Regions from separate parts of the Streptomyces decoyicus genome, predicted to be linked through region 1. Evidence: riboswitches for the same ligand, from Rfam matches in the RefSeq annotation. Region 1 holds a riboswitch; the other holds the start of a gene.
The links. A riboswitch is a leader RNA that binds a small molecule or an ion and turns the genes downstream of it on or off. The one in region 1 is predicted to bind glycine.

Region 1 (15,583 bases):
CAGGGCGCCGCCCGCACCGGCTTCGTACGGACCGAGCTGCGCGGCGACCGTACGCTGCTGACCGGCTCGGCGGTCACGGTCATCGACGGCGAGCTGCTGGTCACCGGCTGAGCGGGCCCCGGCGGAAGCAGCCGCCAGGAGGCGCGGGAGGCACCGGCGGTGCCCCGCGCCTCCTCACGCGGTCGGCAGCCACCCCACGTGCCCCGCGAGCAACGCATAGCCGACGAACGCCACGGTGTCGATCAGGGCATGCGCGGCGACCAGCGGCCCGACCCGTCCCCACCGCCGGTAGAGCAGGACGAAGATCACGCCCATCACCATGTTGCCGACGAAGCCGCCGAGGCCCTGATAGAGGTGGTAGGAACCGCGCAGCAGGGAGCTGGCCGCGAGTGCGGCCGTCGGAGTCCAGCCCAACTGCCCCAGCCTGCGCAGCAGATACCCGACGACGATGACCTCCTCCAGGACGGCGTTCTGCACCGCGGAGGCGATCAGCACCGGGATCTTCCACCACACCGCGGGCAGCGCCTCGGGGACCACCGTCAGATTGAATCCGCCCGCCCGCGCACCCAGATAGAGCAGCACACCACTGCTGCCGATGACGGCCGCCAGCGCGACTCCGCGGCTCAGGTCGAAACCGGGCCGCTGCCGGTCGAAGCCGACCGCCCGCAGTCCGCCGGCCCGTTCACGCAGCAGCAGATGCGCCACCAGCACCACGGGGACGAGGGCGCTGGCGATCCCGAACAGCTGCCAGGCGAGATCCAGCCAGGGGCGGCCGGGCGCGTGGGAGCCGTTGAGCGTCGCCGCCTGGTCCTTGAGGCCGCCGGGCTTGGTCACCGAGCCGATGAAGCTGATCAGCGCCGACACCCCGCTGGCCCCCAGCGAGAGGGCCAGGACGATCAGCGTCTCGCTCCGCAGGATGCTCCGCGACGGCTCCTCGGCCGCCCCCGTTCCCGGGCCCTTCCCGGGCCCATTACCTGGAACGTCCGCATCAGCCACGGGACTTGTATCCGACTGCACGCTTCCTCCACTTCCGCATTACCCCCTCTTCGCCACCACCGCCCCGCTAGGGTCTCGACAGCAGGTACGAAGATCGCGCGCGACAGGCCGGGGACGGGCGCCATCCACGTGGTGCGTTTCCCCTCTCCCCATCGATTCCCGATCGAGCTCCGAGAAGGAGAGGCGCTACCGCAATGGGACGACACAGCTTGCCCGACGGCTCCCCGACGGAGCACACGGGGGCCCGACCGGGGCTTCGCCGGCGCACCATCATCATCTCGACCGGTCTCGTTCTCGCCGTGGCCGCGGGCTCGGTGGTGGCAGTGCGCAGCGGTCTGCTCCCGTTCGGGGGCCCGTGCGACGGCCAGTCGACGCGGCTCGACGTGGCGGCCTCGCCCGATATCGCCCCGGCGCTCGAAGCGGTGGCCAAGACGGCCCGCGAGCACGCGACGCGCACCGACGGCAGATGTCTGGACGTCAGGATCACCGCGCGCGCCGCCAATGACATCGCCGACGCCTTCGGGCAGCGGCCGGTCAGCCCCGACTTCCAGGTCTGGATACCGGATTCGAGCCTGTGGGTGGACCGGGTCGAAGCGGAGCGCGGCACTCCGCTGACCGCCGTCGGCACCATCGCCTCGTCCCCGATCGCGCTGGGCGCCGTCCCCGAGGCCGCCACGTCAATGGGCTGGCCGAAGAAGACCTACACCTGGACGAAGCTGACCCGGACCGCGACCTCCGGCGACGAACTGCGCCTGGGCCTCGCCGACCCGGCCCGCAGCGCCACCGGGATGCTCGCGCTGGCCCGTATCAGCGCCGCCAACGCCAAGGACGCCAAGGACAGCGACGAAGCCGACACCCGCACCGCCGCGACGGCAAAGCTCCTCTACCAGCGGGTCACGGACGGCGACGGACGGGTACTGACCACCCTGCCGCACGACAACTCCTCAACGGAGCAGGCCAATCCGCGCCGCAACCAGGCGCTGCTGCTCTCGGAGCAGGCCGCCTACACCCACAACACGAAGGCGGGCGGCGGCCCCGATCTGGACCTGTTCTACCCGCAGGACGGCACGGCCCGGCTCGACTTCCCGTTCACGCTGGTCGACGACACGGAGCTGAGCCCCGAGCAGACCCGCGCCGCCAACCGCTTCATGACACTGCTGGGCGAGAACGGAGGACAGCGCACGCTGCGCCGGCACGGCTTCCGGGCCGGCAACGGCGAGGCGGACCCGAAAGTGACCGCCGCGGCCGGCGGGCGCGATCCGCAGCCGTACTCCGCCGATCCCGCCGACCCGCCGACGGTCGAGGAACTCCAGGCGCTGATGGGCATGTGGACGGTCACGGTGCAGAACACCCGGCTCACCACGGTCGTGGACGCCTCGCCGTCGATGGGCACCCCGGTCCCGGGCGGCGGCGGCCGGACCCGTATGGACCTCACCAAGAATTCACTGCTCCAGGCGCTGGCCACCTTCACGCCCGAGGACGAGATCGGGCTGTGGAAGTTCGCCACCTTCCTGGACGGCGCCAAGGACTATGCGGAGCTGTCCCCCACCAGCCGCCTCGGCGACCGGGACCCCGCCGGCGGCACCCACCGCGACACGCTCACCGCCGCCTTCAGCTCACTGGCCCCGGTACTCCGCGGCGCCACCGGCCTCTACGACACCACGCTCGCCGCGTACCAGGAAGCCTGCGCGACGTATGCGAGCGGGAAGTTCAACGCACTGGTCATCGTCACCGACGGCGCCGACGACGACGCCGGCAGCCTCGGCCTCGATGCCCTGGCCGAGAAGCTGAAGAAGCTCTCCGACCCCCAGCGGCCGGTGCCGCTGATCGCCCTCGCCATCGGCCCGGCGGCCGACACAGCGGCCCTGGAGCGCATCACGGCGCCGACCGGCGGATCGGCGCACCAGGTCAGCGACCCGTCGCAGATCCACCAGGTGATCCTCAAGGCCATCATGGCGGCGGGCGGCAAGAAGCCGCGCTGAGCCCCGGACGGTGGCTCACGGGCCCCGGCCCGCCGCGCCGACACGCGCCGGGCACTCTTCCGTCCCGCTGAGACACGCCCTACGCCCCCTCGGCCGCCGCCTCCCAGGGCTCCGGTACGGCGGCCCGCCCGGCGACCGGCCAGGCGACCGGCCAGGTGTGCACCGGCTCCCCGGTGTGCATCAGCTCGCTGTAGCGCCGGGTCATCGCGGCGAGCGCGGCCTCCCGGTCCAGTCCCTGGCGCCGGGCGTGGTGGCAGGCCGCGGCCTGCCAGGACGCGCCGTTGACCCGGCGCCGGCAGCGCTCCTCGATGATGCCGAGGTAATGGTCGCGATCGGCCGGTTCCACCCCCCAGGCGTCCAGCCCGCGGGCCGCCAGCGGCAGCAGTTCCTGGCGTACCAGCCGTACGGCCGGGATCCGGGCGAGTCCGCCGGCCCGTCCGGGGCGGGGCCAGTCCAAGGTGGCGTCGATGCCGTACCGGCAGGCGGTGTCGAAGTTGCCGGCCGCGGCGGCGAACGGGAGACGCGACCAGATGGGGCGCGGCTCCTCGGCCAGTGCCCGCACCAGTCCGTAGTAGAAGGCGGTGTTGGCGATGACGTCGGCGACGGTGGGGCCGGCCGGCAGCACCCGGTTCTCGACCCTGAGGTGCGCGACACCGTCGGCGACCGCGTAGACGGGTCGGTTCCACCGGTAGATCGTGCCGTTGTGCAGCACCAGTTCGGCCAGGTCGGGCGCCCCGCCCTCGTCGAGGACCCGCAGCGGCTCCTGCGGTCCGCACACCGGCAGCAGCGGGGGGAAGTAGCGCAGATTCTCCTCGAACAGGTCGTATGCGGAGTCGACCCAGCGCTCGCCGAACCAGGTGCGGGGGCGCACTCCCTGGGCCTGGAGTTCGGGCACGCGGGTGTCCGTGGCCTGCTGGAAGACCGGCGGCCGGGACTCGCGCCACAGCTCACGGCCGAAGAGGAAGGGCGAGTTGGCGCCGACCGCCACCTGCACCGCGGCGATGGCCTGGGCCGCGTTCCAGACGGCGGCGAAACGGCCCGGCGTCACCTGGAGGTGCAGCTGGACCGAGGTACAGGCGGCTTCCGGTGCGATCGAGGGCGAGCGGGAGACCAGGTGTTCCACGCCCCGGATGTCGAGTGCGAAGTCCTCGCCGCGGGCCGCCCGCATCTGGTCGTTGAGCAGCACATAGCGGTCGTTCTCGGAGAGGCTGGCAGCGGTGAGATCGGTGGCGTGCAGGGTGGGCAGAATGCCGATCATCACGATCCGGGCGGCGACCTCCCGTGCCTTCCTTTCGGCGTAGGCGAGTCCCGTACGGAGTTCCTCGGCAAGCTGGTCCAGGACGCGGCCGCTCAATCGGTGCGGAAGGATGTTGACCTCCAGATTGCACCGGGCGAGTTCGGTCTGGAAATCACAGCTGGCGATGCGCTCGAGAACTTGGGAGTTCATCATGCGGGGCAGCCCGTCGGCGCCGGCCAGATTGAGTTCGATCTCCAGGCCCATGAGGTTCTTGGGCCGGTCGAACCTCTCCTCCTTCAGGAGCCTCTGCAAACCCTCGAGACACTCGTGAAGCTTTCTTCGATAACGCTCCCGGTCCGCCAGGTCGATCCCGTCCGCGGCGACCTTCTCCCCCATCGACGGGTCCCTCCTCGAGTGAACGGCCCGCGGACACGGGCCGCTTGGGGCCTTCCCCGACTCCACCGGGGCTCACGCTACGGTCGATGATGCCCCGGCAATCTGATCGATAACGCCGCGGGGGCATGCCGGTACCGGTAGGCTCGAAGTGGGCCAGCCACCGGCACATCCCGAAGGCATATCTCACTGGCGACAGCAGACCGCATTTCCTTGGTGAGAATCACTGACGAGATCCGGCCTACCGCGCTGCCGAGGCAATACGAGGTGGTGCCGTAAAACCGTTGCACAAAGCGGCGGAAATCACCTCGCACAACGGTCTGGATTTCACCTTGCCCGAAATCCACAAGGCCGGTAGCCGAAACACTTTCAGAACATACGTCGTATAAACTCCGCTTACGAGGCAGAGACTTGGCGCCCAGCGTCCCGGGGTTCTCGCCGGCACGGGGGCACAGCGACTGACCTCGCCGGGCCGCAGCCCCGGCCGGCCACGCTCTGACCCGCACGCAGACAGCGTCGTTTGCACCCTGCCACGCTCCACCGTGTCTCCGAAGTGAGAGGCGACCCACCATGCCGCTGCACCTTCCCCCTGCCCCCGCGCCTGCCCTGCGCAGCGTTCTCGCCGCCCTCGGCTCGCCCACCGCGGTCCGCGAGGCCCCGGTCGCCGCACTGCGCGCCCATCAGGGTCCGCTCAGCCCCGACCACCCGCTGCCCGTCCACGTCTGGGACGACGTCAGCCGGGCCGGCGGCATGCCGCACACCCGTCTGGCCGGCTGGCGCTTCCTGGTCCGCGGCGGGGAACGTGCCGTGGCCACCGCCGAGGCGATGCTCACGGCGGACGGCTGGACGTTCTCACGCTTCTGCGGCGGCCCGTACGTCGCCGCGACCGAGCAGGCGCTGGCCCAGGCCGAAGCGCTCGGCACGCCCTACCAGCCGCGCCTGCTGTCCGTCCCCGAGCTTTACATGCTCACCCTGTGGCTGCATCACGACATCGCCTCCGACGGTGCCGAAGGCCTGCCCACGCCCGCTGACCTGCTGATACCGCTCGCGCCCGCCCCGCCGGGGATCGCCTCGCACCGTCCGCAGCGCATCGCCGACCTGCTTCCCCGGCTGACGCTGCGCCTCACCCCCACCACCCCGCTCCTCGCCGAACCCGCCTGAGCCGACGCGCCGGACCGTTTCCCGCACGGACACCGGCGCCCGCGACCCCGCACGAGCATGCCCCGCGGCCCCTTCCGGCCGCGGGGCGCTCTGTCGCGCTCACCCGGGCGGCCTAGCCCGCGGATACCACTCCCAACCCTCCTGGGAAGGAGTGCAATTGGGAGCAACCGCCCGCATGGGTGACGCGTCCCTATCGAGTGAGTACCGCTGCTGCGAAATCCCTGCGGAATCCCGTCCGTGGGGCAACACTGGGATCGACCGAAGGAAACGGGGGAGCGGCCATGAACACCTCATCGAGCCGCACGACGACGTTCACCACTCCGCAGCGAAAGACAACTTCCATGTGCCAGCACCAACCGCCATGCCCGTCAGCCGACTCCAGCGACCGGGAGGCCGCACACCTTGTGGCGCACCACCCGGAACAGGGCTGGAGCCTGCTCTGCAACGGCGTCCTGCTCTTCGAGGACACCGGTGAGCTGCTGCCCAACGGGCAGGTCATCGCCCCGCACCGAGCACGGGCCACCGCCGCCGCCTGACCCGCGAGCGCGCGGCACGAACGACAGGGCCCCCGGCAGATCTGCCGAGGGCCCTTGATGTTGCCGTGAGTCAGGTGCGGTGACTCAGTTGTCGTACTCGTCCAGCGGCGGGCAGGAGCACACGAGGTTACGGTCGCCGAAGGCACCGTCGATGCGGCGGACCGGCGGCCAGTACTTCTCCGAGGCCTCGACGCCGGCCGGGAAGACCGCCTCCTCGCGGGTGTACGGGTGCGACCAGTCGCCACCGAGCGCGCCCGCGGTGTGCGGGGCGTTGCGCAGCGGGTTGTCGTCCTTGTCCCACTCCCCCGAGCCGACCTTCTCGATCTCCGCGCGGATGGCGATCATCGCGTCGCAGAACCGGTCCAGCTCGCCCAGGTCCTCGCTCTCGGTCGGCTCGATCATCAGCGTGCCGGCCACCGGGAAGGACATCGTCGGCGCGTGGAAGCCGTAGTCGATGAGCCGCTTGGCCACATCGTCGATGCTCACACCGGTCGCCTTGGTCAGCGGCCGGACGTCGATGATGCACTCGTGCGCGACCAGACCGCCGGGGCCGGTGTAGAGCACCGGGTAGTGCGGCTCCAGGCGCTTGGCGATGTAGTTGGCGCTCAGCACCGCGACCTGGGTGGCGCGCTTGAGGCCCTCGCCGCCCATCAGGCGGACGTACGCCCAGGAGATCGGCAGGATGCCGGCCGAGCCCCAGGGCGCCGCGGAGATCGGTCCCACACCCGTCTCGGGGCCCGCAGCGGGCTGGAGCGGGTGGTTGGGCAGGTACGGCGCCAGGTGGGCGCGCACGCCGACCGGACCGACACCCGGGCCACCGCCGCCGTGCGGGATGCAGAACGTCTTGTGCAGGTTGAGGTGCGAGACATCGCCGCCGAACTTGCCGGGCTCGGCGAGGCCGACCAGCGCGTTGAGGTTGGCGCCGTCGACGTAGACCTGACCGCCGGCGTCGTGCACCGCCGCGCAGATCTGGGTGATGTGCTCCTCGAACACTCCGTGCGTGGAGGGGTAGGTGACCATCAGGACCGCGAGTTCGTCACGGTGCTTCTCGATCTTGGCGTGCAGATCGTCGGTGTCGACCTCGCCGTCCTCGCCGGTCTTGACGACGACGACCTTCATCCCGGCCATCACCGCGCTGGCGGCGTTGGTGCCGTGCGCGGAGGACGGGATCAGACAGACGGTGCGCTGCTCGTCGCCGTTGGCGCGGTGGTAGGCGCGCACCGCCAGCAGACCGGCCAGCTCGCCCTGCGATCCGGCGTTCGGCTGGATGGAGACCTTGTCGTAGCCGGTGACCGTGGCCAGCCGCTCCTCCAGCTCCTGGATGAGCGTGAGGTAGCCCTGAGCCTGGGCGGCCGGCGCGAACGGGTGCAGCTGGCCGAAGGCGGGCCAGGTGACCGGCTCCATCTCGGTGGTCGCGTTCAGCTTCATCGTGCAGGAACCGAGCGGGATCATGCCGCGGTCCAGCGCGTAGTCCTTGTCGGCGAGGGTGCGCAGGTAGCGCAGCATCGCGGTCTCGGAGCGGTACTGGTGGAAGACCGGGTGGGCGAGGTAGTCGTCGCTGCGCAGCAGGGCCTGCGGCAGCGTCTCCGCGGCGGCCGCGTCCAGCTGCTCGACGTCGCCGTGCAGACCGAAGGCACCCCAGACGCCGGCCAGCTGCGCGCGCCCGGTGGTCTCGTCGCAGGCGATGCCGACCAGGTCGGCGTCGACCTGCCGGAGGTTGACACCGGCCTCGCGGGCGGCCGCGACGACCTCGGCGGCCCGGCCGGGCACCCGCGCGGTCAGCGTGTCGAAGTACGCGTCGTGGACGATCTCCACCCCGCCGGCCCGCAGGCCCTCGGCGAGGACCGCGGCGTAGCGGTGGGTGCGCCGGGCGATCGTCCGCAGGCCCTCGGGCCCGTGGTAGACCGCGTACATGCCGGCCATGACGGCGAGCAGCACCTGCGCCGTGCAGATGTTGCTGGTGGCCTTCTCCCGGCGGATGTGCTGCTCACGGGTCTGGAGCGCGAGGCGGTAGGCCTTGCTGCCGTCGGCGTCGACGGAGACGCCCACCAGACGTCCGGGGAGGCTGCGGGCGAACTGGTCGCGTACGGCCATGAAGCCGGCGTGCGGTCCGCCGAAGCCCATCGGGACGCCGAAGCGCTGGGTGGTGCCGACGGCGATGTCCGCGCCGAGCTCACCGGGCGAGGTCAGCAGCGTCAGGGCCAGCAGATCGGCGGCGACGGTGACGATCGCGCCCAGCTCGTGGGCCTGCTCGATGACGGGGCGGGGGTCACTCACCGCACCGGAGGCGCCCGGGTACTGGAGCAGCACACCGAAGACACCCCGCTCGGCGATCTCGGCCGGAATGCCGTCGGACAGATCCGCGACCACGACCTCGACGCCGGTGGGCTCCGCGCGGGTCTGGATCACGGCGATGGTCTGCGGCAGACAGTCGGCGTCGATCAGGAAGACGCCCTGCTTGACCTTGCCGACCCGGCGGGAGAGCGCCATCGCCTCGGCGGCCGCGGTGCCCTCGTCCAGCAGCGAGGCGCCGGAGGTGGGCAGTCCGGTCAGGTCGGCGACCATCGTCTGGAAGTTCAGCAGCGCCTCGAGGCGGCCCTGCGAGATCTCCGGCTGGTAGGGGGTGTAGGCCGTGTACCAGGCCGGGTTCTCCATGACGTTGCGCAGGATCACGGGCGGCGTGAACGTGCCGTAGTAGCCGAGTCCGATCATGGACGCCAGCACCTGGTTACGGTCCGCGAGGCCGTGCAGCTCCTGAAGGACCTCGGCCTCGGTACGGGCCTGCGGCAGGCCGAGCGCCTCCGCGCTCTTGATCACGTCGGGGACGGCGGTGGCGGTGAGCTCGTCCAGCGAACCGAACCCGACGTGCGCGAGCATCTTCGCCTGCGCCTCGTGGTCGGGACCGATGTGACGGTGCTCGAACGGGGTGCCGCGTTCCAGCTCGGTCAAGGAGATGCGATTGGTGGTCATCTGCGGGGGCCTCCTGGTCGGCGCGACCTACGAGGGGCACCGCGACGCGGGTGCCCGGACGGCCTCCCCCTCTGTCATCTCAACCTGAGAGTTTCACCGGCCCGCACGAGGCGGCCCGGCTTTCACCGTCGGTGAGGAGGGGCCCCGGCACTGTGCCTTCCGTCGCCCGCCCTGCTTTCCAGAGTGACCTCACCCATGCGGTACGTGTGCCTGAGAGATTCCGGGGAGGATTTGCTCCTTCGGCGCCCAGGTCGCGAACGACACAGGACTCTCCCGCACGGGGTCTGCGGCCATTGGCCAGCCTACCAGCGCCGCTCTCGAAGGCTCCTTCGAGTGGCCAGGGCATGAAATGTGCCGTTTGGTAGTTGTCAGAGGGCAGTTGCGACCAATTGGAGGGGCCGTGCAAACCGATATCGATCCCCGGAGCCTGATCGGCCGCAAAGCGTTCGACCGTAACGGCACCAAAATAGGCACGATCGACGAGGTATATCTCGACGACGCGACGGGGGAACCGGAGTGGGCGGCCGTGCGTACCGGACTCTTCAGCCGGGACGCGTTCGTCCCCCTGGAACCCAGCAAGATGGTCGGTGAGGGCCTGCACATTCCTTATGACCGCAAGTTGATCAAGGATGCGCCGGACTTCGGTGTCGGCCGTCACCTCTCGCCTGAGCAGGAACTTCAGCTCTATCACCACTACCGACTGGATATCTCTTCCCCGACCTCCGACCCGGTGTCCTCCCCCGGCTCCGGCGACAAGGACTTCGGCAGGATCGCCGGCTCGGACGACTGACCGTCCGCCGGCCCCCCGCGCACCAGCGGCAGGGGCTCCCCCGGCCGCAGCGCCGGATCCTCGACAGCAAAGGTCCGCACCCTTCCCGGTGCGGACCATGGCGTTTCGAAGCGTACGGTCACCCTCCCCACCCCACTGCCCTGCACCCACCCGGCCCCGTACTCGTCGTGCACCACGTCCAGTCCCGGATGCCAGCGCCGCGGCCGCTCCTCCTCGGCCTCGTGCGGCTCCGTCCCGCCGCCGGCCGCCTCCGCCGCGGCTGCCGCGGCCTTCGCGGTCTCCTCCGCCTCCCGCTCCGTCGCCACCTGGGCGAAGAGGTCCTCCTGCGTGAAGTCGGCCAGTCCGCTGACCCCCACACCCAGCAGCCGCACCCCGCCGGTGGTGTCCACCATCTCCAGCAGCCGCGCCGCGGCCTCCCGTATCACCGCCGGGTCGTCGGTGGGCCCCCGGAGCGTCTCGGAGCGGGTCAGCGTCGAGAAGTCGTAGTTGCGCACCTTGATGACCACCGTCCGTCCCGACCGCCCGGCGGCCCGCAGCCGCTGGACGCAGCGGTCGGCCAGCCGCAGCACCTCACTGCGCACCCGGGTCCGGTCGGTCAGATCGACCTCGAAGGTGTCCTCGACCGAGATGGACTTCGCATCCCGCTCGGCCACCACGGGCCGGTCGTCCCGGCCCAGCGCCATCGCATACAGCCCCGCGCCGTGCGCCTTGCCCAGCAGCCGCACCAGCTCGGCCTCACCGGCCTCCGCGGTCTCGGCGACGGTGTGGATCCCGGCCCGGCGCAGCGTCTCGGCCGTCGCGGGCCCCACCCCGGGCAGCGTCCGCACCGTCATCGGGCCCAGCAGCTCCCGTTCGGTACCGGGCTCGATCACCACCAGGCCGTCCGGCTTGGCCGCCTCGGACGCGATCTTCGCCAGCAGCTTCGCGCCGGCCAGCCCCACCGAGCCGGTCAGGCCCGTGGCGGAGCGGATGTCGCGGCGCAGCTGCTCCCCCACGCCCCGCACGGCGGCCGTCTCGGGCGGCACCCCGCCCGCTTCCAGGTCGACGAACGCCTCGTCCAGGCTCAGCGGCTCCACGAGCGGCGACAGCGCGTGCAGCAGCTCCATCACCGCCTCACTCACCTGGCGGTACAACGTGAAGCGAGGGGTGAGATAGGCGGCGTTGGGGCACAGCCGGCGCGCCTGGGCCGTGGGCATCGCGGAGCGGATACCGAACACCCGGGCCTCGTACGACGCCGTGGAGACCACTCCGCGCGGCCCGATCCCGCCGACCACCACGGGTTTGCCGCGCAGGCTCGGCTTGGCCGCCTGCTCGGCGGCCGCGAAGAACGCATCCATGTCGAGATGCAGGATCGTCGGGGCAGGTCTCACATGTCCGATGCTGCCCCATGCCACTGACAATCGGCCCGATGCCGGGCCGGTAGCGCCGTCAGGGACTCAGCCCGCGCGGTTGCGCCGCCGCGCCAGCTCGTCCTGCGGGTTCTTCCCGACCAGGGTCTCGCCGGTGTCCACACGCTCTCCGTGGAGCTGTGACAGCGCGCTCTCCACGTCCCGCCAGACCCGCCCACGGCGATCCCGAAGACGCCCTGACCGCCCTGGAGCAGATCCACGACCTGGTCGGGCGAGGTGCACTCGTAGACCGTCGCGCCGTCGCTCATCAGCGTCATCCGCGTCAGATCCGCCAGCCCGCGCGAGCGCAGATGCTGGACGGCCGTGCGGATGTTCTGAAGCGACACCCCGGTGTCCAGCAGCCGCTTGACGATCTTCAGGACCACGACGTCCCGGAAGCTGTAGAGCCGCTGGGTGCCCGAGCCGTACGCCGGCCGGATGCTCGGCTCCACCAGGCCCGTACGCGCCCAGTAGTCGAGCTGCCGATAGGTGATGCCCGCTGCCGCACAGGCGGTCGGGCCGCGATAGCCGATGTTCTGCGCCTCGCAGTCCCCCGACACCGCCGCGGCCGGTGCCGGGGCAGGATTCGCTGCTGCGCCCGAGTGGAGCGGCAACGCCCCTTCCGCCGCCATACCGTCGCCGGTGATTGCCACGCCGCCCTCCGTCCTCCACGTCCCGGACGGGACCTGCCATATCGACGGTATGCAGTCACTCGGGGTGCGTCAACGATCGCCGCGCTCGCCACGCCGAGTGATAATCACCCTACGAGTGGTTTCTCGTGACCTCGCACGGGGAAGGGCTAGTTGTTTGGCCAAAAACAGGTGGTTCGCCTGGCCGGTATTACTGGCTGTTGGTCCCGAAGTCCTCGGGCGAGATCTGGTCGAGGAACTCGCGGAACTTCTCCACCTCGTCCTCCTGCTCGTCCGGGATGGCGATCCCCGCGTCGTCCAGCACACCGTCGGTACCGAAGATCGGCGTTCCGGTGCGCAGAGCCAGCGCTATCGCGTCGGACGGACGCGCGCTGACCTCGACCCCGCTCGCGAAGACGAGTTCGGCATAGAAAACCCCCTCGCGCAGATCCGTGATGCGGACCTGCGTCAGCTCCTGGCCCACCGCTTCGAGCACGTCCTTGAAAAGGTCGTGCGTCAGCGGCCTGGCAGGGACCATGCCCTGCTGGGCAAAGGCGATGGCGGTGGCCTCCCCTGGCCCGATCCAAATGGGCAAGTATCGGTCGCCTCCCACCTCCCGCAGGAGCACGATCGGTTGGCTGGAAGGCATTTCCACCCGGACACCCACGACGTCGAGCTCGTTCACACAGCAACCCTAGGACGTGCCCGGCCGGTTTGGGTAGTCGGGCACTCGTTTGCTCACTACAGCCGGACCCGCAAAGCGCTCTGCACCAGTGCCGCATGCAGCCGTACGGACAGCGTCGCCAGCTCTCTGGCGGTGGCTTCGGCATGGGCCCTGGTCTGCGGGTTACGGTGCCGCCGAAGGGGTGCAACGACCTGCTCGACCAGGCCCGCCTCGCGCTCGGCGGCCGCCTTCACGGCACGCAGATGCCGCGGTTCGAGACCGAAACGGCCCAGGTCCGCAACAAGCTTGGCCACCGTGACGGCCTCGATGTCGTATCCGCCCTCCGCATGAGGGACGATGAGTCCGTAGGACTCCCAGTCGGCGAGCGCCGCCTCGTCCACCTCCGCGGCGGCCAGCAGCTCTGCCCGGCCGATCCGGGCAGCCGTGGGGCGCTCCTCACCAGGTTCGTGTACGCCCTCGACCAGATCCCGCGAGGGAGTGGTCGGGGCCGGCAGCGGCACCTGCTCTCCGCGCTCCAGGGCGTCCAGATGCTCCCGGATGACCTTCAGCGGCAGATAGTGGTCCCGCTGCATCCGCAGGACGCCGGCCAGCCGCTCCACGTCCGCCGGTGTGAACTTGCGGTATCCGGAAGGCGTGCGCTTCGGCTCGACCAGTCCCTCGGCCTCCAGGAAGCGAATCTTGGAGATCGTGACCTCGGGGAACTCCTCGCGCAGCAGGGTGAGCACCGTGCCGATGCTCACCGGCCTGCCGTCCGAGGAGGCGGCGCCGGCAGAGCCGGCACCGCCTTTCGGTGTATCGCGCATATGCCTTCCCCGACCGGTCAGATACCGGCGCCTCGCTGGCTCGCGTAGAAGACCAGGCGGAACTTGCCGATCTGGACCTCATCACCGTTGGCGAGGGCGACGGAGTCGATCCGCTCACGGTTGACGTAGGTGCCGTTCAGGCTGCCGACGTCGGCGACCGTGAAGAGACCGTCCGGACCGCGACGGAATTCCACATGGCGGCGCGAGACCGTCACATCGTCGAGGAAGATGTCGCCCTGCGGATGCCGGCCCGCCGTCGTCAGCTCGCTGTCCAGAAGGAAGCGGCTGCCCGAATTCGGACCCCGGCGGACGACCAGCAGCGCCGACCCGAGCGGAAGGGCGTCGACGGCCGCCTGCGCCTCGGGGGACAGCGACGGCGACAGGTTCTGGCCCGTCGCCTCCGAGTCGTAGGCCTCCAGCCCCGAAATGGAGATGGTGGAGGTCGTCTCGGACGCGCGCTCGGGCTGAGCGCCCGGACGCAGGGGCGCACCACAGTTGGAACAGAACCGGCTCGCCTCGGCGTTCCGGTTCCCACACCTCGTACAAACCGGCAAGGCCGACCCTCCACCCGTGCGTGCGGCTGATGGTTCCTGGGAACCTATGCGGCCGGGACCGGAGGGGTCAACAGAACCCGCGCCGTACCCCCCGGACGGACCGCTGACCTCGTCACGGAAGAGCGGACGGTCCTCGGCCGAACCGCTCTCGTCGGGCCGGCCCGACGCGCGGTGCCGCGCGGAGCCGCTGCCGCCCTCCTGGCGCGCGCTCTTGCCGAACAGCTTTCCAAACAACTTCACGGGCGATTCCCCTTGAACGAAATAGACCCGCCCGTGGGGCAGGACGAACCCTCGATGCACACACCGGCCCATCCGGACATCCTGTGAACGTCCGTGGCCTTCAGACAGTTTCCACCACACACCACACGCACGGTGCGTCGACCCCCCGCTACCTCATGCCCTCGCCGGGCACTCGACATACGCCTACGCCTCACTGCGATGACGACCGAGCGTAGTCAGGCCGCTTCGCCTCTCGCAAGGCGTCCACAATGATCTTCTCCTCACGGGTCACAGACACCTTGGCCTGCTCCTTTTCCAGCGTCTGAACCACTCCGCCGGGAATGTTCAGCGCCGGTTCGAGGTCCTCCGGCTTCCCGATGACCTTGAAGCGGAACGGCTGCGCGACGCGCTTGCCGTCGATCCCCACACCACCCTGAAGATCCGAGAGGGAGGTGTTCGCGACGACCCGGACGTCATTGACCTGGATGGCCTCGGCGCCGGCCGCCCGCAGCTCCTGGATGGTGTCCAGCAGCTTGTCCGCCTCGACGGAGTGCGTCGGGTCATCGATGGTCAGGTTGATGCCGGGCCCCTGCGCCGCGACGGTCCCGGCCAGCACACCCAGCTGCTGTTCCTTCTCCACGGTCTGTTTACGGGCCTCCTCGGCCTGGTCCGAGCTGTTCGCCAGCTCGGTCTTCTGCCCTTCCAGGCGCCGCTGTTCGTCGGTCAACCGCTGGGAGCGGTTGTCCAGCTCGTCCAGAATGCGCACCAAGTCTTCCTGGCGCGCACCCCGCAGCGCACTGCTGTCACTTGTGGAACGTACCTGAATCGCCAGACCGAGTCCGAGAATGAACAGGAGCAACGCGACGATCAGTTGAGCCCGGGTCAGCCGCGGCGGCCACAGGCTCGCCACCAGCCGCTCCCGACCGTTCTTCGGGCGCTCCGCACTCCCGTCATCGGCGATCACATCCGGAGTCGAGGAGTCTGCCCCTTTGTCCGTCTTCTGTCCAGCACTGTCCGGTTCCTGCGCTTCGGTCTCCTCTTCGGAGTCCGCCCGCTCCGGGATGCTCCGGCTCTCGGGCGGCATCGGCAGCCGGCCGGCCGGGCCCCTGTCCTGCCCCGCTTCCGGCCGGCCCGGCTCCGACCGCTCCGGCTCCGGCTGGTCCGGCTCCGACTCAAGCGCCTTCGACTCCGGCTCGGGCCGCTCCGCCCGCTCCGACTTCGCCACCGGCTCGGGCCGCTC
Region 2 (15,583 bases), 4.8 Mb from region 1:
GGCGGACGACGGCGGGATCGGTGCCGGAGGACGGCGGCGCGGCTGCCGGTTCCGGCGGCGACGGGAACGAGGCGGCCGAGGGGCCGTACGACCCCAGGGTGGCGGACAGCGGTGTCGTCGAGGCGGCGGATCTGCGGATCGACGGTCCCTCGCGCCGCGCCTGGCGCGGAGAGCGGGAGCTGGAGCTGACCCGGACCGAATTCGAGCTGCTGGAGCTGCTGGCCCGCAACGCCGGGATCGTCCTGGACCATTCGACGATCTACGACCGCATCTGGGGCTACGACTTCGGGCCCGGCTCGAAGAACCTCGCGGTGTATGTGGGCTATCTGCGGCGCAAGGTCGACGTCCCGGGCAGCCGCCCGCTGATCCACACGGTGCGCGGCGTCGGTTACGTGCTGCGGGAGGACTGAGATGTCAGGCCCCCGCGACCGCACCGGGACCGGTCCCGGCACCCGTCCCGGCCGTCGGCTGCGCGCCCGGCTGCGGAGCCGGCTGCGCTCCTGGCGGAGCGGCGGGTCGGCCGCCTGGCTGCGCACCCGTAAGCCCGCCAGCCTGCGCACCGCGTTCGCGGTGGCGTTCGCGGCGGGGGCCGCTGCGGTGACCCTGCTCGTCGGATTCCTCAGCTACGACGCGGCGGCCCGGCTGGTACGGGTCGACGAGAAGTCGGTGTTCTCGCAGGTCGTACGGGATCTGCGCAGCCAGGTCCAGGAGAAGCAGTTCGTGCCGGCCGACTACACGAGCGCCGACCCCGACCACGACGGGCCGCGCGACGACCTCACCCGGCCCACCCGTACCGAGGTGCAGATCCTGGGCACCGGCGGCCGGATCGTGGAGCCGGGGCGCCCGGCCCTCCCGGTCGGTGCCGCGGAACGCCGTATTGCCACCGACGCGCAGGCCGGCCGCGATACGGAGCGGGAGGCGGACATCGGCGACGAGGAGTACCACGTCGCGACGGTGGCGCTCGGCGGCGGCCACGGTGCGGTGCAGGTCGCGCAGAAGTTCAGCGAGACCGAGGATCTGCTCTCCGCGCTCCAGCAGCGCACCGCCCTGCTGGCCGGCGGGGTCATCGCGCTGTCCGGTGCGGGCGGCTGGTGGCTGGCGCGCCGGATCACCGGCCGGCTGGTGCGGCTGACCTCGGTCGCCGAGAAGGTGGCGGAGCACGGGCGGCTGGACGTGCCGGTACCGGTGGCGGGGCGGGACGAGGTCGCCCGGCTCGGGCGGGCCTTCGACGACATGCTCGGCCGGCTGGCCAGCGCCGTCCAGGACCAGCAGCGCCTCGTCCAGGACGCCGGCCACGAGCTGCGCACCCCGCTGACCTCGCTCCGGACGAACATCTCGCTGCTCAAGCGCTTCGACGAGCTGCCCCCGGACGCCCGCGACGAGCTGCTGGCCGATCTGGCGGGGGAGGCCCGTGAACTGAGCGATCTCGTCAACGAGCTGGTGGATCTGGCGGCCGGACAGCGCGACGACGACCCGCTCTCCGACGTGAGCCTGGCCGATGTCGCGGAGAAGGCGGCGGCTTCGGCCCGCCGCCGCACCGGCCGCGAGATCACCGTCCGGACCATCCGCCCTGCGGTGGTGGAGGGCCGGTCCGCCGCGCTGCACCGTGCGCTCACCAATCTGCTGGAGAACGCCGCCAAGTTCGACGCGGGCGGCACGGAGCCGATCGAGGTCCTCGTCACCGGCGCCCGCATCGAGGTCCTCGACCGCGGCCCCGGTATCACGGACGCCGACCTCGCCCGGGTCTTCGACCGCTTCTACCGGGCCGCGACGGCCCGCGGTCTGCCCGGCTCCGGCCTCGGCCTCGCCATCGTCCGCGAGATCGCCACCGCCCATGGCGGCCATGCCTTCGCCACCCGCCGTCCGGGCGGCGGCGCCACCCTGGGCTTCACGGTCGGAACGGGAAAGGACGACGGTCCGGGAGCCCGGCCCGCCACGGGGGCCGGGCCGGGCGCGTAGCACGGGGCGCCTGCCCTTCCCGACGGGCGCCTGCCCCTCCCGACGAACGACCGCGACGCGGTCAGCAGCCAGGCCGCGGCGCGCGGTGGCAGCGACTGCGCCGGCCGGCGGGCGGCCGGTACCGCGAGCAGCGGCATCAGCAGGGAATCCGAACGGCGAAGATCACGCCCCGGCCCCGGCCCCGGGGCCGGGCCGCTGGCCGGTTCCCGTTCCCTCGGGGGCGCCGCCCTCCGCGCCCGCCAGAAGGGACCGCAGTACCTGCTCGTCCTCACTGGTCAGCTGCGAGACGAAGCGGGCGAGCGCGGTGCCGCGGTCGTCCTGCTTGTCGAGCTCGCTGCGCATCCGCCGGGCGGTCAGCCCCGCGGAGTCCTGTATCGGCGAGTACGCGAACCCGCGGCCGGCCCGGGAGCGGGAGACCGCTCCCTTGTCGTGCAGCCGGGTCAGGATCGTGGTGACGGTGGTGCGCGCGAGCCGGCCGCCCAGCGCGCTCTGGACCTCGGCGGGGCTCAGCGGCCCCCCGGCCGCCCAGAGCGCCGCGAGCACGCTCGCCTCCAGCTCGCCTGAGGGGCGCCGCTGCACGGGTGATGTCTCCGACATGGAACGCCCCTTGACCTCTTCGTCGTCTACAGTTCAGTAGACCGTCTACGTAACTGTAGTCGGTCGGGGCGGCCGGAAGCCGGCCCGCAACCCATTATGTAAGGGGCCGCCGACATGTCTGCCGCCGCCGCATTTCCGCAGGTGACAGCGGTCAACCAGGCCGTGAACGTGCTCGACGCCGGGTCGCTGCTGGCCGCGTTCGGCGCGCTGGGCGTCGCCGTCGTGCTCTTCGCCGAGACGGGGCTGCTGGTGGGTTTCTTCCTGCCCGGCGACTCGCTGCTGTTCACCGCCGGTCTGCTGTGCGCCCCGGGCACCGGCGGCGGGGCCCACCTCGCGCTGCCGCAGGTGCTCACGGCCGCTGCCGTCGGGGCGCTCGCCGGCTCCCAGGTCGGATTCTGGATCGGCCGGCGCGGCGGCCGCGCCCTGCTGGCCCGCAGCCGCGCCCGCCGGCTGCACGAGGGCGCCGCCCGCGCCGAGGCGCTCCTCGCCCGCTACGGCCACGCCAAGGCCCTCGTCCTGGCCCGCTTCGTCCCCGTCGTGCGCACCGTGCTGAACCCGCTGGCCGGCGCCCTGGGCGTGCCCGCCCGCACCTTCGCCCTCTGGCAGATCGCCGGCGGCCTGCTCTGGACCCTCGGCCTCACCCTCGCCGGCTACGCCCTGGGCTCGTCCGTACCGAACGTCGACCGCTATCTGCTGCCGCTGGTCGCCCTGGTGGTGCTGGTCTCGCTGGCCCCGCTCGCCGTCGAACTGCTCCGCTCCCGCAGGCGCCCGCACCAGGCGCCCGACCCCACCCCGCCGCCCGGCGCCTGAACCACCGGCCCCCTCCGCACCACCGCCCCCTCCGCAGCACCGCCCCGGCCGCCGAGCCGCCGAGCATCCGAGCCGCCAAGGAGAACCCCGTGACCCACCTCGCCTTCGGGGGAGCCTCGATCGACGGCGGCCTGTATACCCGGATCACCTGGCTCGCCCGGCACACCCCGCACGAGCTCAACACCCTCATCACGTACGCCACCGACTACGGCCTCGCCCTCTTCGCCTTCCTGATGCTGACCGGCTGGTGGCGGGCGCGGACCCGCGACTCCGGCACCATGGCGACCGCGCTGGCCACCCCCGTCGTCGTGGTCACCGCCTTTCTCGTCAACGACCTCGCCAAGAGCCTCTTCGGCGAACCACGTCCCTGCCGGACGCTCCACGCCGTCACCATCGAGGTCTGTCCCGGGCCCGGCGACTGGTCCTTCCCCAGCAACCACTCCGCCCTCGTGGCGGCGGCCGCGGTCGCCCTGCTGCTGTGCGACCGGCAGCTGGGCCGGATCGCCGTACCGGCCGCGCTCCTGATGGCGGCCTCACGCGTCTGGGTCGGCGCCCACTACCCGCACGACGTCGCCGCCGGCCTGATCGTCGGCGCCCTCGTCGCCCGGGGACTCACCCCGCTCGCCCGCCGCGCGGCCCCCGCCGTCGACCGGATCCGCGCCACCCGGCTGCGCCCGCTGGTGGCCGCACGGTGACGGCGTCCGAGCCGGGACCGGGCCCGCGGCCGCGGCCGTCACGGCCGGGCTCGGAGCCGGTTTCGCGCGCCGGGCCGCGGCGGCGCCCCCGTACGGCCCCGCTTCTCGTCCTCGCCGCGGTCTGCGCCGCGCTCTTCGCCGCCCTGGCGGTCACCGTGTCCGTACGGCACGGAGCCCCGGTCGCTCCCGAACGGGCGGCCCTCCGCTGGGCCGCCGCCCACCACGGGGAGCCGCTGCGCTCCATGGCCGGTGCGCTGACCGCCACCGGAACCGGGCCGGTCCCCTATCTGCTGGCAGTACTCGCCGGCCTGCTGGCCGGCCGGGACGCGGCGGGCCGGCTCCGCGCGGTGATCTGCACCCTCGTCGTGCTCGCCGTCGGCCAGGCGATCCGTTACGGCCTGATGGAGCTGCTAGCCCGCCCCCGCCCGCCCGCCGTCGACTGGGCCGGGCGCGCCTCCGGCTACGCGTTCCCCTCCGGCCATGCCACCACCTCGGCGCTGGCGGCCGGAATCCTGGCCTGGGGCATCGCCCAACGGGCCCGGCCTTCCGTCGCCCGCACCTGGTACGTGGTGCTCGCCCTCTGGGCCGTCGGAGTCGGCCTCACCCGTGTCGCCCTGCGCCTCCACTGGCCCGGCGATGTCCTCGGGGGCTGGCTCCTGGCGGCGACCCTGCTGGCCCTCGCACTGCTCCTGGAGCCGTTCGCCTTCCCCCGCCGGGGCCGCTCCCGATGCGGGCCGGCGAGAGCCCCATAGTGCCCATCCCCGCATATGCGCATTCCCATGAACAGCTGACGATCGGATCAGGTCTTCCCCAAGGCGGGCATGGACGCGTCCCGCGCCGAGCAGCACTGTCCTGAGGTGCCGTGACGACGGGAGCGATTCGGCCACCGGCGCCGCTCACGGCACGTACCGCCGCACCACCAGGGGGACCACCGATGAACCAGCCGCTCGACGCTTCACCGCCGCGCCCGTCAGCCGACGGGACCGCCGCGCCCGCCCCCCGCCGCTGCGCGGCCGCCGCCGCCAAGGACCCGACCCCCTGCGAGGGGCCGCGGGAGGCCGCCACTCTCGTCGACCGCCAGGGCAGGGAGGTCGCCGGCTGCGTCCACCACTGCGCCCGTCTGCTGGCCGGCCTCGAAGGCGCCCGCGTCCACCCCTTCGTCCCCACGAGCCAGGCCCTGGAGATCTACTCGCGGGCCCGCGAACTCCCGCCCTTCGCCTGGGAGATCGGCAGATAGCCCGGACCGGCGGTCCCGCCTGCCCGTGCACCCGGCCCGACGGCTCACTCCCGGCGGGCGGAGGGCGCCCTTCCGGACATCGCCCTCCGCCCCTTCCTCAGCACTCGATGATGTTGACGGCCAGACCGCCCCGCGCCGTCTCCTTGTACTTGACGCTCATGTCGGCGCCGGTGTCCTTCATGGTCTTGATGACCTTGTCGAGGGAGACATGGTGGCGGCCGTCGCCGCGCAGGGCCATGCGGGCGGCGGTGACGGCCTTGACGGCGGCCATGCCGTTGCGCTCGATGCAGGGGATCTGCACGAGGCCGCCGACGGGGTCGCAGGTCAGGCCGAGGTTGTGTTCCATGCCGATCTCGGCGGCGTTCTCGACCTGCTCGGGCGAGCCGCCCAGGACCTCGGCGAGGCCGCCGGCGGCCATCGAGCAGGCGGAGCCCACCTCGCCCTGGCAGCCGACCTCGGCGCCGGAGATGGAGGCGTTCTCCTTGAAGAGCATGCCGATCGCACCGGCCGCGAGCAGGAAGCGGACGATGCCGTCCTCGTCGGCGCCGGGCACGAAGTTGATGTAGTAGTGCAGGACGGCGGGGATGATGCCGGCCGCGCCGTTGGTGGGTGCGGTCACCACGCGCCCGCCCGCGGCGTTCTCCTCGTTCACGGCCATCGCGTAGAGGGTGGTCCACTCCATGGCGTGGGCGGTGGCGTCGCCCTCCGAGCGCAGCTGGCGGGCGGAGTGGGCGGCGCGGCGGCGGACCTTGAGGCCGCCCGGCAGGATGCCCTCGCGGGACATGCCGCGGGTGACGCAGGCCTGCATGACCTGCCAGATCTCCAGCAGTCCGGCGCGGATCTCGTCCTCGGTGCGCCAGGCCTTCTCGTTCTCCAGCATGAGGGCGGAGATGGACAGGCCGGTGTCGTGGGAGAGGCGCAGGAGTTCGTCGCCGGTGCGGAAGGGGTGGGTCAGGGCGGTGTCGTCGGGGACGATCGGGTTCTCGCCGGCCACCGCGTCCTCGTCGATGACGAAGCCGCCGCCGACCGAGTAGTAGGTCTTCTCCAGCAGGGGCGCGCCGGCGGCGTCATAGGCGAAGAGCGTCATGCCGTTGGCGTGGTAGGGCAGGGCGCGGCGGCGGTGGAGGATGAGTTCGGTGGCTTCGTCGAAGTCGATCTCATGGGTGGTGCCTATTTCCGCCCCGAGCAGGCGCAGGCGCTTGGTGGTGCGGATGCGCTCGACCTCGTCGTCGGCGGATTCGACGTCCACGGTGCGGGGGGAGTGGCCTTCGAGGCCGAGGAGGACGGCCTTGGGGGTGCCGTGGCCGTGGCCGGTGGCGCCCAGGGAGCCGAAGAGTTCGGCGCGGACGCTGACCGTCTGGGCGAGCAGGCCGTCCTTCTTGAGGCGTCCGACGAACATCCGGGCGGCGCGCATCGGGCCGACGGTGTGGGAGCTGGAGGGGCCGATGCCGATGGAGAAGAGGTCGAAGACGGAGATGGCCACGGAGGCTGACTCCCTTGTCTGCTCGTGGTGGACGGTGGAGCAATGGGGCAGGAGGTACGTTTCTGCGCCGTTGTTCGAGCGTAACGCGGACCCGGTCGGCTGCCGCCGGACGGAAACCGTCGGGTTCCCGGCGCCGCGGGTAACGCTCGGTGCCGGTGTGGATACGGCGCCGGGGCGGTGCCGGGCGGCGCACGGGTCCCGGCCTGTCGAGGAGGCCGGTCCGGCTCTGATCCGCCGGAGCGGGGCCCGGCCGCAAGGCCGCCTCCCCGTGGAAGGTCTGCTGCCCTCCGCCGCGTCGGCCATGCACGGGCGACCACACCGGAGTGCGCCGTGACGGCGCGGAAGCGGGGAGAAGAACGGGCACGCGGACAGCGAGCCCGGGACCGGGCGCCCCGGGCTCACCGGCTCGTTCCCTTCCTGGCCGCCGGTCGCCGACGGCCAGGAAGGTCACTGCATGAGACGTGTCACAGGGACGGGTACAGCGGGAACTTGTCCGCGAGCGCCGTGACGCGGGCCTTGAGGGCTTCGGCGTCATAGGCGGGCTTGAGGGCCTGGGCGATGATGTCGGCGACCTCGCGGAAGTCCTCGGCCTGGAAGCCGCGGGTGGCCAGCGCGGGGGTGCCGATGCGCAGGCCGGAGGTGACCATCGGGGGCCGGGGGTCGTTCGGGATGGCGTTGCGGTTGACGGTGATGCCGACCTCGTGGAGGCGGTCCTCGGCCTGCTGCCCGTCGAGCTCGCTGTTGCGCAGGTCGACCAGGACCAGGTGCACGTCGGTGCCGCCGGACAGCACGGACACGCCGACCTCGGTCACGTCGGGCTGGATGAGGCGCTCGGCGAGGATGCGGGCGCCGTCCAGGGTGCGCTGCTGGCGCTCCTTGAAGTCGTCGGACGCCGCGACCTTGAAGGACACCGCCTTCGCCGCGATGACGTGCTCCAGGGGGCCGCCCTGCTGACCCGGGAAGACCGCCGAGTTGATCTTCTTGGCGAGTTCCTGGGTGGAGAGGATCACGCCGCCGCGCGGACCGCCGAGGGTCTTGTGCGTGGTGGTGGTGACGACGTGGGCGTGCGGCACGGGGGAGGGGTGCAGACCCGCGGCGACCAGGCCGGCGAAGTGCGCCATGTCGACCATCAGGTAGGCGCCGACCTCGTCCGCGATCCGGCGGAACTCGGCGAAGTCGAGCTGGCGCGGGTAGGCGGACCAGCCGGCGACGATCAGCTTCGGGCGGTGCTCCTTGGCGAGGCGCTCGACCTCTTCCATGTCGACCAGGTTCGACTTCTCGTCGACGTGGTAGGGCACCACGTTGTAGAGCTTGCCGGAGAAGTTGATCTTCATGCCGTGGGTGAGGTGGCCGCCGTGGGCGAGGTTGAGGCCCAGGATGGTGTCGCCCGGCTTGATGAGGGCGAACATGGCGGCGGCGTTGGCCTGTGCGCCGGAGTGCGGCTGGACGTTGGCGGCCTCGGCGCCGAAGAGCGCCTTGATGCGGTCGATGGCGATCTGTTCGACGACGTCGACGTGCTCGCAGCCGCCGTAGTAGCGGCGGCCGGGGTAGCCCTCGGCGTACTTGTTGGTGAGGACGGAGCCCTGGGCCTCCATGACGGCGACGGGGGCGAAGTTCTCCGACGCGATCATTTCGAGGGTGGACTGCTGGCGGTGGAGTTCGGCGTCGACGGCGGCGGCGACGTCGGGGTCGAGCTCATGGAGGGAGCTGTTCAGAAGCGACATGAGTCTTTCCTGGGGAGTCAGGGGCGCGAGGGGGTCCCCTGGGCGGAGTCCGGGGGAGCTGTCACGCGGGCGGTGGCGGTCGGGGGGAGCCGGGTGGCTCAGCCGGTGATGAAGGCGGCGTACTCGTCGGCCGAGAGCAGTTCGCCCGGCTCGCCGCTGATCTTCACCTTGAACAGCCAACCGCCCTCGAACGGGGCGGAGTTCACCAGCGAGGGGTCGTTGACGACATCCTCGTTGATCTCGGTGATCTCACCGTCGACGGGCGAGTAGAGATCGCTGACCGACTTGGTCGACTCCAGCTCGCCGCAGGTCTCGCCCGCCGCGACCGTGGCACCGACCTCGGGGAGCTGCACGTAGACGACGTCGCCGAGCGCGTTGGCCGCGTGCTCGGTGATGCCGACCGTCGAGACGCCTTCCTCGGCGCCCGACAGCCACTCGTGCTCCTTGCTGTAGCGCAGCTGCTGGGGGTTGCTCATGGCTCGATTCTCCTGTACGCGAGGGTGTGATCGTGAAGGGGGTCGCCCCTGGCACGGCCAGGGGGAGGGTCTTGCACAGTGAGACGCGCGGGCGCACCGCTGCCCGGGTCCGCCGCGGATGGACCGTTACTTCTGCCGCTTGTAGAACGGCAGAGCGGTGACCTCGTACGGCTCATGGCTTCCACGGATGTCCACACAGACACCCTCGGTACCCGGTGTGGCGTAGGCGGCGTCGACATAGGCGATGGCGATCGGCTTGCCGAGCGTCGGGGACGGCGCCCCGGACGTGACCTCACCGATGACCGTGCCGTCGGCCGTGACGACGGGGTACCCGGCACGCGGGACCCGGCGGCCCCCGGCGACCAGGCCGACCAGCTTGCGAGGCGGCTGGGTCTCGGCGCGCCCGGCGGCCGCCGCCAGCGCGTCGCGGCCCACGAAGTCACCGCCGTTGGAGGTCTTCTCGAACTTCACGACCCGGCCCAGGCCCGCGTCGAACGGTGTCGTCGCGGTGGTCAGCTCATGCCCGTACAGCGGCATACCGGCCTCCAGACGCAGCGTGTCGCGGCAGGACAGACCGCAGGGCACCAGACCGGCGTCCTTGCCCGCCTCGGTGAGCGCCTCCCAGAGGGCGACCGCGTCGGCCGGCCGGACGAACAGCTCGAAGCCGTCCTCACCGGTGTATCCGGTACGGGCGATCAGTGCCTCGACACCGGCGACCGTGCCGGGCAGTCCCGCGTAGTACTTGAGCCCGTCCAGATCGGCGTCGGTGAGCGCCTTGAGGATCGCGGGGGACTCCGGGCCCTGCACCGCGAGCAGTGCGTAGGCGTCGCGGTCGTCGCGGATCGCGGCGTCGAAGCCGCCCGCGCGCGCGGTGAGCGCGTCCAGCACCACCTGGGCGTTGGAGGCGTTGGCGACGACCATGTACTCCTGGTCGGCCAGGCGGTAGACGATCAGGTCGTCGAGGATGCCGCCCTCGGCCTCGCAGATCATGGTGTAGCGGGCGCGGCCGGTCTTGACGCCGCCGATGTTGCCGACCAGGGCGTAGTCGAGGAGGTCGGCCGCCTGCGGGCCGGTGACGGTGATCTCGCCCATGTGGGAGAGGTCGAAGAGGCCGGCGCGGGTGCGGACGGCGACATGTTCGTCACGCTCGCTGCTGTAGCGGAGCGGCATGTCCCAGCCGGCGAAGTCGGTCATGGTGGCACCGAGCGCGCGATGGGTGGCGTCCAGGGCGGTACGGCGGGGGGCATCTGTCATGGTTCTGGGCTCCCAGGCATGGGTGACAAGACGTTCTCCCCATCTGTCATCGGAACCTGAGAGGTTCACCGGGATCGCGCGAACGGACCCGGTTTGCACCTTGGGTGGAGCCGCCCCGTAGGCCGGGCAGTGGCTCGCTTTTCAGATCTGCCTCGCCCGCGCGGTATAGGGGCCTGAGAGATTCAAGGGAGGACTTGCTCCTTCGGCGCCCCGCCATGGCGGCCGGGGACTCTCCCGCGCGGGTTCAAGCGGCCGGTATGGAGTTGGCCGTGCACGAGTAGCTGCGCTGGTGCACGTGGCGGCCACATCATTGCACGGGATCGCCGGATACAGGAGTCCCGGCCGCCGCCCGGCCCGTGACATGGGCAGATCGGACAATCTCCTTGATGGGCATTACCTTTTCTTGACACTCTGCGGGTAGGGGACGGACTCGAACCGGAGCAGAACCGGACGGGGAGGACGATCACGGTGCACAGCGAAGCGGCATGGGGGGCCACTTCCGGGGTCGCGCCCCCGGACGTCGTGCCGGCGGCGCCGCCCGTCGCGGCCCGGACCGGGCGGCCGCCGCGGCCCGTGGTCCGGCCGGGGCGCGGTGCCGAGATCGTGGACCTCCGGGGCGGGGGACGGGCGCGGGGCGCCGCCGAGCTGCGGTTTCCGGCCGGTGACCTGGTGGTGGTCTCCGGGCTGCCGGGCAGCGGCAAGAGCACCCTCATGCACCGTGTCGTGCCGCCGCTGGACGCGCACGGCGCCGCGGTGCACCGCATCGATTCGCAGGACGTCCGGGAGCGCTGGGCACGGGGCAGACTGCGCCGGCTGCCGTACGCCCTCTACCGCCCGCTGGTCCGGGCCGCCCACTATCTGACGCTGCACCGTGCGCTGCGCTCCGGCGAGAGCGTGGTGGTGCACGACTGCGGCACCCTGGCGTGGGTGCGCCGCTGGATCGCGCGGTCCGCGGCGCGCGGCGGCCGCGGGCTGCGTCTGGTGCTGCTCGATGTGGCGCCCGAGGTGGCGCTGTCCGGCCAGGAGTCCCGGGGCCGCGGGGTGTCGGGGTACGCCTTCGCGCGGCACCGCGGGGCGGTGGGCCGGCTGGTCGGCGCGGCGGAGTCGGGCCGGCTGCCGAAGGGGTTCAGCTCGGCGGTACTGCTCGACCGGCGGGCGGCGAGCGCCCTGGACACGGTCAGCTTCGACTGAGCGGACCCGCACCCCGCCCCCCGGGTTCCCCCTCCCGCCTTCTCGTCTAGGGTCTTTGGCCAGATGGCGCGGTTTGGAACGGGTGGATACGCATGACATTTCCGGAGCAGGGGATACCGCAGCTGGCGTGGCCGGCGAACGAGCTCGAAGAGGTGCTGGCCGCGTCGGTCGGGCACCCGGAGGCCGGTGGCCGGATCGTCGAGGTACTGGGCCGCAGCCGGGTGTGGGTGCCGCTGCCCAACGGCGGCGGGCCGGAGAGCGCGGGCCCCGGCGCCCGCGGCCTCGATCTGCCCACGGTCGAACTCGGCGGTGCGGCCTATGTCCCGGTCTACAGCTCCGAGCAGGAGTTCCTGCGGGTGGTCGGCTCGCACCTGTCCTTCACCGTCGCCCCGGCCCGGGAGTTCGCCCGCGGGCTGCCGCCGCACATCGGCATCGCGGTCAACCCCGACGGCGCGATAGGCGTTCCGCTGCCGCCGCCCGCGGTGGCCGAACTGTGCCGGGAGGGGCGCCATGAGCCGGCCGGCCTGCCGAGCGGCGGCCGGGTGCGGCTCTTCGAGCCGGACTGGCAGGACGAACCGGTGGATTTCCTGGCCGCCGCCGGACTGGAGTTCTCCGGCGCCGGAATTGTCCTGACTGCCCGGCGTGCCCTGGCAAGCGTCGAGGGCGACACGCCCGCACTGTTCGTCGGAGTGCAGATCGGGGCGGAGGTCACCGCACTGCACGACGGCACTGCCCGCGAGGCGGTACTGTCAGCCCTCGGACGTGCGCTCGGCGCAGTACCGCTGCCCTGGCCCGTACAGCTCGTCATGCTCGACCTCGCCCAGGGTGACCCGGTCGCCGACTGGATGCTGGAGCGTGTGCGGCCCTTCTACTCTCGGGACCACTCGTAAGCTGGTTGGATGACGGGCGGGCGCACCCACACGTGCCCTGCTGACAGAAGGGACGGACCACGTGAGCGCGGGTGCGCATCAAGGGCCGGCGGCGGCCGGACAGCTGGAGCAGCTGCTCCAGCAGGTCGCGCCCGGCCGTTACGACGCCTACGAGGCACTGCTGCACGCGCTCGCCGCGAGCCAGGTCTGGATGCTGCTCTGGCACGGCCGGGCCGGAATGCCCGATGCGCAGTACGGAAACATGGAGGTCGAGGGCCTCGGCTATGCGCCGTGTGTGACCTCGGCGCCCGAGCTCGCCGCCTCCGGCTGGAACCGTGACCACGAAGTCGTCACCGGCCCGGAGATCGCCGCCTCGCTCTTCCCCGACCGCTGGGGCCTGTGGCTGAATCCGCATGCCCCCGGCGGCGGTGTCGGCATCCCCTGGCTGGATCTGCGCCGTATCGCCGGTGGTCTGGACCGGCTGCCCGCCGGTCCGCTGCGGATCTCCGAACCGGTCATCGACATCCCGCAGTTCTATGCGCTGCTGGCCCAGAACGCCCATCGGACGCCCGCCGTGCGGTCGCTGCGCCGGGCCTGGGTGCAGCCCGCGCTCGGTGCCCCGTATCTGGCGATCGGTCTGGATCTGTACGACACCGGCCAACAAGCGGTGGATTCGGTACGGTTGATGATCCAGCAGTCGATCGGCGCGGTTCCGGACGGTCTGCCCGTCTCCACCGTCGCGATGAACGACGAGTACGACCCGGTCGGCATGTGGATGCGGGCCTCCGCGCGCCCCTTCTTTGACCGTGACGGCTACGTCCAGGCGCCGGGCCAGCCGGCCCCCGCGCCGTCGTACGGCTACGGCTACCCGCGCGCTTACTGACAGCCTGTCTCCGACGTCCGACCGTGCCGGCCGGGCGTCGGGCCTGTGGTGAATTCACCCTGTATGCCCGGCGGTTGAGGCCCCCTCCCGCTGGTGATCGCCCCGCTCAGCCCGAACTGTTGTCCGTATAACGGAATGCCGTGGAGCACATCACAGTTGCGCATCCTTTCCCCGTCAGGACTGGTGACTGATCGCGAAAGGGATGAAGACTCCGGAAACAACAGGGCCTCGGCCCTTTGTACGAGCGTCATCCCGTACGGCGTCGCGCGAGCCTCTGATCTCCATAGTGCGAACTTCCGCGATGTCCGCAGCACTTGCACCACTTGCACCGACTTGCACCAGTGATGTGAACCAGGCCGCTATCCGCGGCGGGCAGGGGCCGGCCACCGTCGGCCGAGAGGGGTCAAAGGCACTGTGACCGCACCGATCGAGACCACCGGGGCGGCTGCTGAGGCGCAGCCGGAAGCGGTGCTGAAGGGCGTCGAAGGAAAGCAGATCGAGGGGCGTTCGCTCGGTCAGATCGCATGGTTGCGCTTCCGGCGGGACAAGGTTGCGGTGGCCGGTGCCATCGTTGTCATCCTGCTCATCGTCGTCGCCGCGCTCTCCCGTCCGATCCAGTCCCTGCTGGGGCTGGACCCGAACAGTCCCAACCAGTCGCTGATCGATCCCAACACCACGCTCCCCAAGGGCGACATGGGCGGCATGAGCGGCGACCATCCCCTGGGTGTGGACCCGAAGTTCGGCCGTGATCTGCTCGCCCGGATCCTGGAGGGCTCCTGGGTGTCGCTGATCGTCGCGTTCGGCGCGACCCTGCTGTCGGTCGCCATCGGCACCGTCCTCGGTGTGGTCGCCGGCTTCTACCGCGGGCGGGTGGACTCCCTCATCAGCCGGATGATGGATGTCTTCCTGGCCTTCCCGCTGCTGCTCTTCGCCATCGCGATCTCCGCATCGCTCCAGGGCGGCGCCTTCGGCCTGGAGGGCCTGCCGCTGCACATCTCGGTGCTGATCTTCGTGATCGGCTTCTTCAACTGGCCCTACATGGGCCGGATCGTGCGTGCGCAGACGCTGTCGCTGCGCGAGCGGGAATTCGTGGACGCCGCCCGCGGCATGGGTGCGCGCGGGCCCTTCATCCTCTTCCGGGAGCTGCTGCCCAACCTGGTGGGGCCGATCATCGTCTACTCGACGCTGCTGATCCCCTCCAACATCCTCTTCGAGGCCGCGCTGAGCTTCCTGGGCGTCGGCATCCAGCCGCCCCAGGCGTCCTGGGGCGGCATGCTCAACCAGGCGGTCAAGTACTACGAGGTCGACCCCCAGTACATGATCGTTCCTGGCCTCGCGATCTTCGTCACCGTGCTCGCGTTCAACCTGCTCGGTGACGGACTGAGGGACGCGCTGGACCCGCGCAGCCGCTGACGGCGCTCCCGGCGCTCTCCCAGACGTCCCAACTGCGTTACCGCGTTACAGAGTTACTGCGTTACTTGCGTTGCTTGTGTTTCTGGTTTCTGCGTTTCTCGACGAACGAAGGGGACACCGACCATCATGCGAAGGTCAGTTCCGGTCGCGGCTGTCGCGGCCATCACCAGTGCGGGCCTTTTGCTGGCCGGCTGTAGCGGGGGCAAGGGCTCCTCGGAGGGCTCGGGCGAGGCGAACGCCGCCACCAAGGGCATCGTCAACGCCTCGGACGAGAAGGGCGGCACGCTCACCTACGCGATCAGCGACGCCCCCGAGTCGTTCGACCCGGGCAACACGTACTACGCCTTCATCTACAACTTCAGCCGGCTCTACGCCCGCCCGCTCACCACCTTCAAGCCGGGCCCCGGCACCAAGGGCAACGAGCTGGTACCGGACCTCGCCGAGTCGATGGGCAAGCCCAGCGACGGTGGCAAGACCTGGACGTACAAGCTCCGCAAGGGCGTCAAGTACGACGACGGTTCCACGGTCACCTCGCAGGACGTCAAGTACGCCGTCGAGCGCAGCAACTTCGCGCGTGACACCCTCTCGCTGGGCCCGAACTACTTCCAGCAGTTCCTCAAGGACAACGACGGCGGCTACAAGGGTCCCTACAAGGACAAGAGCAAGGCCGGTCTGAAGTCCATCGAGACCCCGGACGAGCAGACGATCGTCTTCCACCTCAAGAAGCCGTTCGCCGAGTTCGACTACCTGGTGAGTGCCCCGCAGACCGCCCCGGTCCCGCAGGCCAAGGACAAGGGCGCGGACTACACCAAGTCCGTGCTGTCCACCGGTTCCTACAAGTTCGAGAGCTACCAGGAGGGCAAGAAGCTCACCCTGGTCCGCAACCCGCAGTGGTCCGCGAAGACCGACCCGCTGCGCAAGCAGCTGCCGGACAAGATCGTCCTGAACCTGAAGGTCGCCCAGTCGACCATCGACAAGGACCTCCAGTCCGG

Region 2: it holds a riboswitch for glycine, as region 1 does, so the genes downstream of both, gcvT (glycine cleavage system aminomethyltransferase GcvT) here and gcvP (aminomethyl-transferring glycine dehydrogenase) in region 1, are expected to answer to the same signal.

What each region holds. Positions count from the first base shown of each region.
Region 1 covers NZ_CP082301.1:993,494-1,009,076, forward strand. The annotation lists gene K7C20_RS04220 (PhzF family phenazine biosynthesis protein) at 1-111, shown strand, start outside; gene K7C20_RS04225 (CPBP family intramembrane glutamic endopeptidase) at 175-996, opposite strand; gene K7C20_RS04230 (substrate-binding and VWA domain-containing protein) at 1,191-2,978, shown strand; gene K7C20_RS04235 (glutamate-cysteine ligase family protein) at 3,058-4,611, opposite strand; gene K7C20_RS04240 (hypothetical protein) at 5,179-5,769, shown strand; gene K7C20_RS04245 (DUF5999 family protein) at 6,111-6,305, shown strand; gene gcvP (aminomethyl-transferring glycine dehydrogenase) at 6,390-9,275, opposite strand; glycine riboswitch at 9,464-9,561, opposite strand; gene K7C20_RS04255 (PRC-barrel domain-containing protein) at 9,676-10,065, shown strand; gene K7C20_RS04260 (DNA polymerase IV) at 9,969-11,435, opposite strand; partial or broken gene K7C20_RS04265 (MerR family transcriptional regulator) at 11,502-12,106, opposite strand; gene K7C20_RS04270 (bifunctional nuclease family protein) at 12,294-12,767, opposite strand; gene ftsR (transcriptional regulator FtsR) at 12,824-13,570, opposite strand; gene K7C20_RS04280 (FHA domain-containing protein) at 13,588-14,436, opposite strand; gene K7C20_RS04285 (DUF881 domain-containing protein) at 14,555-15,583, opposite strand, start outside.
Region 2 covers NZ_CP082301.1:5,827,884-5,843,466, forward strand. The annotation lists gene K7C20_RS25790 (response regulator transcription factor) at 1-410, shown strand, start outside; gene K7C20_RS25795 (sensor histidine kinase) at 412-1,959, shown strand; gene K7C20_RS25800 (BlaI/MecI/CopY family transcriptional regulator) at 2,122-2,556, opposite strand; gene K7C20_RS25805 (DedA family protein) at 2,671-3,366, shown strand; gene K7C20_RS25810 (phosphatase PAP2 family protein) at 3,456-4,061, shown strand; gene K7C20_RS25815 (phosphatase PAP2 family protein) at 4,058-4,813, shown strand; gene K7C20_RS25820 (hypothetical protein) at 4,996-5,298, shown strand; gene K7C20_RS25825 (L-serine ammonia-lyase) at 5,396-6,781, opposite strand; gene glyA (serine hydroxymethyltransferase) at 7,246-8,505, opposite strand; gene gcvH (glycine cleavage system protein GcvH) at 8,604-8,981, opposite strand; gene gcvT (glycine cleavage system aminomethyltransferase GcvT) at 9,108-10,235, opposite strand; glycine riboswitch at 10,269-10,386, opposite strand; glycine riboswitch at 10,387-10,482, opposite strand; gene K7C20_RS25845 (AAA family ATPase) at 10,704-11,426, shown strand; gene K7C20_RS25850 (enhanced serine sensitivity protein SseB) at 11,519-12,316, shown strand; gene K7C20_RS25855 (enhanced serine sensitivity protein SseB C-terminal domain-containing protein) at 12,378-13,178, shown strand; gene K7C20_RS25860 (ABC transporter permease) at 13,593-14,591, shown strand; gene K7C20_RS25865 (ABC transporter substrate-binding protein) at 14,718-15,583, shown strand, end outside.